DNA from 3 places in the Streptomyces sp. NPDC092045 genome. Region 3 is predicted to be linked to each of the others. Evidence: riboswitches for the same ligand, from Rfam matches in the RefSeq annotation. Region 3 holds a riboswitch; each other region holds the start of a gene.

Region 1 (2,250 bases), on a different contig from region 3:
AGACGTGCAGGTCGGACGTGCCCAGCGTACGGAGAGAGGTCATGGGGTGATCAACGGTCTCCGCCGCCGGGCCTATTCCGCGCGGGCCCGGGCAGGGCCCCGGGATGGCCCGGGGAGGGCCCGGGGAGGGCCCGGGGGTCAGACCGTCAGGCCCTTGGAGCGCAGCCAGGCCGCCGGGTCGACGCCGTCGCCGCCGCCGGGGTGGATCTCCAGGTGGAGGTGGGCGCCGGAGACGTTGCCGGTGGCGCCGACGCGGCCGATCGTCTCGCCGGTGCCGACGGTCTGGCCGGCGCTGACCGTCATGGAGGAGAGGTGGCAGTACCAGATCTCGGTGCCGTCCTCCAGCTCCAGGACGATCCGGTAGCCGTAGGAGCCGGACCAGCCCGCCGACTTGACGGTGGCCCCGTGGACCGCCTTGAGCGGGGTGCCGGTGGGGGCCGCGAAGTCGAGGCCGGTGTGGTAGCCGGAGGACCACATCGAGCCGGACTGCATGTAGGTGGCGGTGAGGGAGTACGAGGAGAGGGGCATCGAGTAGCTGGCGGCGAGCTTGGCGAGGCGCTCGGCCTCGGCCTTCGCCCTGGCTTCCGCCTCCGCCTTGGCCTTGGCCTCCGCCTCGGCCTTCGCCTTCGCCTCGGCGGCCGCCTTCTCCGCCGCGTCGGCCTTGGCCTGCGCCTCGGCCGCGGCCTTCTCGGCCGCCGCCTTCTCCGCCGCGGCCTTCTCGGCGGCGTCGGCGGAGGCCTGCTGCTGCTCGGCCTGCTGGAGGATGCGGGCGCGCAGGGCCTCGCCCGCGTCGGCGGCGCCCGGGGCGTCCGCCGTCGACAGGCTCGCCCGCGTGACCTGCCCGGTCCGCGCGGTCCGCTCGTCGGCCTCGGTGGTGTACGCGGCGGAGGTCAGCGGGTTCGGGTTGGCGCGGTCCGCGGGGACCGTCTCCCGCTCCTCCGCGCCGGGCAGGAGGGCGCCGACGCCGGGGAGGTCGTGGGCGTCGGGCAGGTTGAGGTCGGGAAGGTCCGGGAGCGATATCGCCACCGGCGGCTTGTCCTGCGCGGTGGCGAGACCGCCCGCGCCCACGGCCGCGATGACGCCGACGCCGAGGACGGTGGAGGAACGGGCGAAGTTGGAGCGCTGCTTGACGACCCGGTGCCGGCCGCCGGAGCGGCCCTGGGCGCGGAGGGAGTCCTCGGTGGGGTTCCACTCGGTGTTCGGGACGGAGGGAGCCGCACCGCCGCCGAAGGCATCGAAGGGGGCTTCGGGGGCAGGGGTGTTGGACGCCACGGAGGCGCGCTCCTTTCCTTCCTTCTCGCCTACCGGGTTAGCTGACGGGTTCGGAGCAGGAAGGTCTCCTACGGGCCGGCCGCACGAGTGCGAAGGGCTCGATTCACCCCAAATGGTGGTTCCCCGGTTCCCTTTCGGGATTCGGCGCGTGCGCACGGTGCCGTCTCTTGCGACGGCTGGGACGACCGCGCTGCGTTATCGAACGTTAATAGACAGGGGGTCCCGATTCCAAGCCGTCCCCCGTGATCGTTCATTCAATCGGTAGGGATTCGCCCCGGTTGATGCCCCTTCAGTGAGGCGGATCTCCCGAACGGCAAAACCTCCGCAATCTGACGGTACGTCAATTGTTATCACAGGGAGACCTCTCGACTACCCCTGGTGACGGGGCCGCCGGGTCCTGCCGGACGGTTCGGTGCCGGGGGCGCCGGGGCCTACCGGACGGTTCGGCGCCGGGGGCCGTCCGGCGGTTCAGTGCCGGGGCCTGGTCGGCGGTTCAGTGCCGGGGGCCGCCCCGGGGTTCAGTACCGGAGCCCGCCCGGGGGTTCAGTGCCGGGGCCCGCTCGGCGGTTCAGCGCCGGGGGCCGCCCGGCGGCACCACCGGCATCGTCCGGCGCCGCTCCGGCTGCCCCGCCGTCGGGCGGTTCAGCGCGAGCAGCGCCATGTCGTCCGTCGCCCCGCCGCCCGTGTGGAGCCGTACGTCGTCCACGAGCGCGTCGAGCATCTCCTCGGGCCCGGGGAAGATCCGCCCGGCCAGCCGCTCCGCCGGGTCGTAGAAGACGCCCTGCGCGTTCCGCGCCTCCGAGAGGCCGTCGGTGTAGAAGAGCAGCGTCGTGCCCGGCGGGTACGGGCGCGCCTCGGCCCGGTCCGGCCACGATGCGAGGTCCCCCATGCCGAGCGGCAGCGCCGGCCGGCTCGGGTCGACCGGCTCGACCCGCCCGTCCCCGTGCAGCATCAGCGGGGACGGGTGCCCCCGGTTGA
Region 2 (2,250 bases), on a different contig from region 3:
CGGCGGCCGCCTCTCGGTGACCCCGACCCCGGACGGCGGCAAGACGGTCGGCATCACCCTGCCGTGGAAGGCGGCCGCGCCGGTGGTCTGCTAGGGCGTGTGTCGAAAGTCCCGCCTGCCCGGCGGCGCCCGGCAGGCACTCCCCCGTAGCCCTGCGGGCACGGGGGCACCCCCGGCCGCGTTGTCGGGATCACCCCGATGCAACAAGTATCGGGGCGACCCTCCGCCTTGCGATCGCACGCACCGGACACCGCCGGGCCTGCCCTCCGGGCAGACGGCGCTACTTTCGACACACGCCCTAGAAGGCGTCCGGCGCGCCCCCGGGCCCGTCCGGCGCGTCCCCGGGCCCCTCCGGCGTGGCGCGGCCGGGGCGGCGGGGGCGGTCCGGGTGCGGCGGCGCCGCCGCACCCCCGGCCTCCCCTCCGGCGCCCGCTCAGCGCCCGGGCGGGGTCACCGGACGCGTCCGTAGGAGACCTTCGAGGTCCAGATCTTGTCGAGCTTCACCCAGGAGCCCGTCTTGGGCGAGTGCCAGATCTTGCCGCTCCCGGCGTAGATGCCCACGTGGTAGACCTTCCCGCCGGAGTGGAAGAAGACCAGGTCCCCCTGCTGCCGGCTGCCGGCGGAGACCCGGCTCGTCTTGTTGTACTGCTGCTGCGCGGTGCGGGGCAGCGACTTGCCCGCCTGCTTGTACGCGTAGAGCGTCAGGCCCGAGCAGTCGAACCGGGAGGGTCCCGTGGCCCCGTAGCGGTAGGGCGCCCCCTTCTTGGCGGCGGCGACGCTCAGCGCCTTGTTCGCGTGTGCGGTCGCCGCCTGTGCCTCCGGTGCCGCGCCCGGCGCGAACAGCGTGCCGCCGACGGCGGCGAGGGTGAGAGCCGAGACGGCTCCGGCCCGGGACAGCAGGGACGGGACGTACATCTGCGCAGTCATGCGCAACCCTTCGTCAGCCGCCTGTGAAGGATGACCTGTCGGGTTCGGGCAGGCGAAGATGCCCGGCCGCGGCTGCGGCTTCACCCCAAGGGCCGGCCCCGCTGCGGAAACAGCGCGTACGGCCCGTACTGCTCGGGTCCTCCACTCCTGCCGATCCAATCCTGTCGACCAGGCGTCCGGGACGGCGGCAGGACTCGGCGTCCGCCCGGACCGCCCCGCCTCGGATGGCGGGGGCTTGTCGTCGGCAGGGATCTTGCCCCACAGCCTGGTCGAAATCCGAGTGGAAACGGCGTTATGTGAGAGTCCTCACGACTGATCCATTCGGGTGGACAGGATGCTTTCGTGATCGTCGGAGGTTTGGCCGACGAGCCCCGCACCAGCGAGGGAACGTCCGATTCCGCCAGATGTGTACACCCCGTGCGCAACTCGCCCGAGCCACATGTCGACTCGTCGACTCCACCGAACGGACGAGCCGTTCCGGCGGGGGCGTCGGCCGTCCGGCCCTCGACACGACATGCCGGAATGTCAACTCCGTCATGCCCGGGGGAGCGTGACCCGGCCGGCCCGCCGCTCCCCGTCCAACACCCGCAGGGCGCGCGCCAGGGTGTCCGCGTGGACCTCGCTCTCACCCCGCGCGTGCATGAGGGCCAGCGCCTCGCGCAGCTCCTCCGCGCGTCCCACCAGGGCCTGAGCCGCCCTCAGGGCCCCATAGGTATGCGTACTTCTGGATGGATTGATCTTCCCCAGGAGGTCGACGACCGCGAGGTACGCGTCGATCAGCTCGCCCTCGGCCCGCGTCAGGGCCGGCAGCGGCGGCGGCTCGGGAACCACGGTCCGCTCACCGCGCCGCGCGGCCGGCCGCGGCGCGCCGGCTCGTGATCACGTGGTCCACGAGCCCGTACTCGACCGCGGCCGGGGCGTCCAGGACCGCGAGGCGGTCGAGGTCGGCCTCGACCCGCTCGCTGCTCCGTCCGGTGTGCCCGGCGAGCAGCCCGGCCATCAGGGCGCGCTGGCGGAGCAGTTCGCGGGCATGGACGTCGAGGTCGCTCGGCCGTCCGTGCAGGGGCTCCTCCGCGGCGGGCTGCCGGAGCGTGACGCGGGCGCCGGGGAGCATCGTCCGCTTGCCCGGGGTGCCGGCGGCGAGCAGGACGGCGGCGCTGGAGGCGGCCCGGCCCAGACAGGTGGTCGCCACGTCGCAGGCGAGGGTCCGGATCGTGTCGTGGATGGCGGTCATGGCGGTGACGGAGCCGCCGGGGGAGTTGATGTAGAGCGCGATGTCCTGCTCGGGCGCGGCGTACTCCAGGTACAGGAGCTGGGTGATCA
Region 3 (2,250 bases):
GGGCTGCTCTCCGAGGCCCTGATCGCCCCGGCGTTCCTGGACACCGAGGTCGAGCGCCTGGTGCGCAACCGCCTCGACGAGATCCCCCACGAGACGGCCAACCCGGCCCGGCGCGCCGCCAAGCAGCTCTCCAGGGAGCTGTTCCCGGCCGACTCCCGGATGTCCCGGCCGCGCCAGGGCACCGAGGAGACCGTCGGGGCGATCGACGCCGCCGCGGTCCGCGCCTTCTACGAGGCGCACGTGCGGCCCGCCACGGCCACCGTCGTGGTCGTCGGCGACCTGACCGGGATCGACCTGGAGAAGGTCCTCGCGGAGACGCTGGGCGCCTGGACCGGCGAGCCCGGCGAGCCGCTGCCGATGCCGCCGATCACCGCCGACGACACCGGCCGGGTCGTGATCGTGGACCGCCCCGGCGCCGTCCAGACCCAGCTCCTCATCGGCCGGATCGGCCCCGACCGGCACGCCCGCGTCTGGCCGGCCCAGGTCCTCGGTACGTACTGCCTCGGCGGGACCCTGACCTCGCGTCTGGACCGGGTCCTGCGCGAGGAGAAGGGCTACACGTACGGCGTGCGGGCCTTCGGGCAGGTGCTCCGCTCGGACGCCGAGGGGAACGGCGCCGCGATGCTCGCCATCAGCGGCTCCGTCGACACGCCCACCACCGGCCCCGCCCTGGACGACCTGTGGAAGGTGCTGCGCACCCTGGCCGCCGAGGGGCTCACGGACGCCGAGCGGGAGACCGCCGTGCAGAACCTGGTGGGGGTGGCGCCGCTCAAGTACGAGACGGCCGCCTCCGTCGCCGGGACGCTCGCCGACCAGGTGGAGCAGCACCTCCCGGACGACTTCCAGGCCCAGCTGTACGCGCGCCTGGCCGAGACCGGCACCGTCGAGGCGACCGCGGCCGTGGTCAGCGCCTTCCCGGTGGACCGGCTCGTCACGGTCCTGGTGGGCGACGCGGCGCAGATCGCGGAGCCGGTGCGGGCGCTCGGCATCGGCGAGGTGACCGTCGTCACCGGCTGACCCACCCCTGCCCGGCCGGCGGTCCACCGCCGGCCGGGCGGCCGGAAGGACCCCGACGTGACGAACCGTCAGGTACCTTCCGGCCGTCGGCGCGGGAACCGCACGGGGGACACCCCCGTGAATTGTCCGTATTGGCGCCAAAGTGATCATCTGGTCTGTGGCATGTCTTACAAAAGGGCATGTTCGGTTGGTGATCGACTGGGGCTCCGCATAGCGTCGGTGCGACTGTTCGCCAGTTGCACCCGCCGCGCCCGCGGCACCGGACAGTCATCGCCGAGTCCCCGTCAGGCGCGAGCCTGGGGAGCCGGGGACCCACGCAGTCCCTGGGGTGAATCGGACGCCTTCGCCTCGCGCGGAGGGGCCCGTAGGAGACCTTCCTGCTCCGAACCCGTCAGCTAACCCGGTAGGCGAGAAGGAAGGAAAGGAACAACGTCTTCATGGCGTTCACCCGTGCCACCGGGAAGCATCGTGGTCCGAGCCGGATGGCGCGCCGCGGCGCGGGCATCGCCGGAGTGGCGACCCTCGCCACCACCGGAGTCATCGGAACCCTGGCATCCCCGGCGCTCGCCGCCGACACGGACAACCGCTCCCCCGAGGACACCGGCCTCACCAAGGTGATCGCCGAGGACTCCCTCGTCGACCGGCTCAACGCCCAGGCCGACGCCCAGGACCGCGAGGCCTTCGAGGCCGTCGCCGAGCAGAAGGCCCAGGCCGAGGCGAAGCGCAAGGCCGAGGCCCGCGCCAAGGAGATCCGCGAGGAGCGGGCCCGCGCCGCCCGCGAGGCCGAGCGCCACCGCCTGAACTCCTTCCAGCTCCCCATCGCCGGCTCGTACGTCTCCACCGGCTACCGGACCGGCGGCTCGCTCTGGTCCTCCGGCAGCCACTCCGGCGTCGACTTCCACGCGGCCTACGGCAGCCGGGTCGTCTCCGTCGGCTCCGGCACCGTCGTCGAGGCCGGCTGGGGCGGCGCGTACGGCAACAACATCGTCATCCGGATGCACGACGGCACGTACACCCAGTACGGTCACCTCTCCTCCATCGGGGTGTACGTCGGCCAGACCGTCGAGCCGGGCCAGCAGATCGGCATCTCGGGCTCGACCGGCAACTCGACCGGGCCGCACCTCCACTTCGAGGCGCGCACGGGCGCCGACTACGGCTCCGACATCAACCCGATCTCCTACCTCCGCGCCCGCGGCGTCGCCGTCTGACCCGGCGTCCCGCGCGCCCCCGGCC

Evidence for each region. Region 3 has a riboswitch for cyclic di-AMP ahead of ACIQKA_RS18465 (M23 family metallopeptidase). Riboswitches for the same ligand answer to the same signal wherever they lie in the genome.
Region 1: linked by a shared signal. The riboswitch ahead of ACIQKA_RS17960 (M23 family metallopeptidase) and the one ahead of ACIQKA_RS18465 (M23 family metallopeptidase) in region 3 are both predicted to bind cyclic di-AMP.
Region 2: linked by a shared signal. The riboswitch ahead of ACIQKA_RS02770 (C40 family peptidase) and the one ahead of ACIQKA_RS18465 (M23 family metallopeptidase) in region 3 are both predicted to bind cyclic di-AMP.

What each region holds. Positions count from the first base shown of each region.
Region 1 covers NZ_JBIVSC010000005.1:461,866-464,115, reverse strand. Annotated here, with positions in the region: gene ACIQKA_RS17965 (aldo/keto reductase) at 1-43, opposite strand, end outside; gene ACIQKA_RS17960 (M23 family metallopeptidase) at 139-1,272, opposite strand; cyclic di-AMP (ydaO/yuaA leader) riboswitch at 1,284-1,429, opposite strand; gene ACIQKA_RS17955 (SpoIIE family protein phosphatase) at 1,841-2,250, opposite strand, start outside.
Region 2 covers NZ_JBIVSC010000001.1:593,056-595,305, forward strand. Annotated here, with positions in the region: gene ACIQKA_RS02765 (ATP-binding protein) at 1-94, shown strand, start outside; gene ACIQKA_RS02770 (C40 family peptidase) at 451-927, opposite strand; cyclic di-AMP (ydaO/yuaA leader) riboswitch at 931-1,061, opposite strand; gene ACIQKA_RS02775 (hypothetical protein) at 1,462-1,758, opposite strand; gene ACIQKA_RS02780 (ATP-dependent Clp protease proteolytic subunit) at 1,766-2,250, opposite strand, start outside.
Region 3 covers NZ_JBIVSC010000006.1:112,583-114,832, forward strand. Annotated here, with positions in the region: gene ACIQKA_RS18460 (M16 family metallopeptidase) at 1-1,017, shown strand, start outside; cyclic di-AMP (ydaO/yuaA leader) riboswitch at 1,279-1,441, shown strand; gene ACIQKA_RS18465 (M23 family metallopeptidase) at 1,455-2,225, shown strand.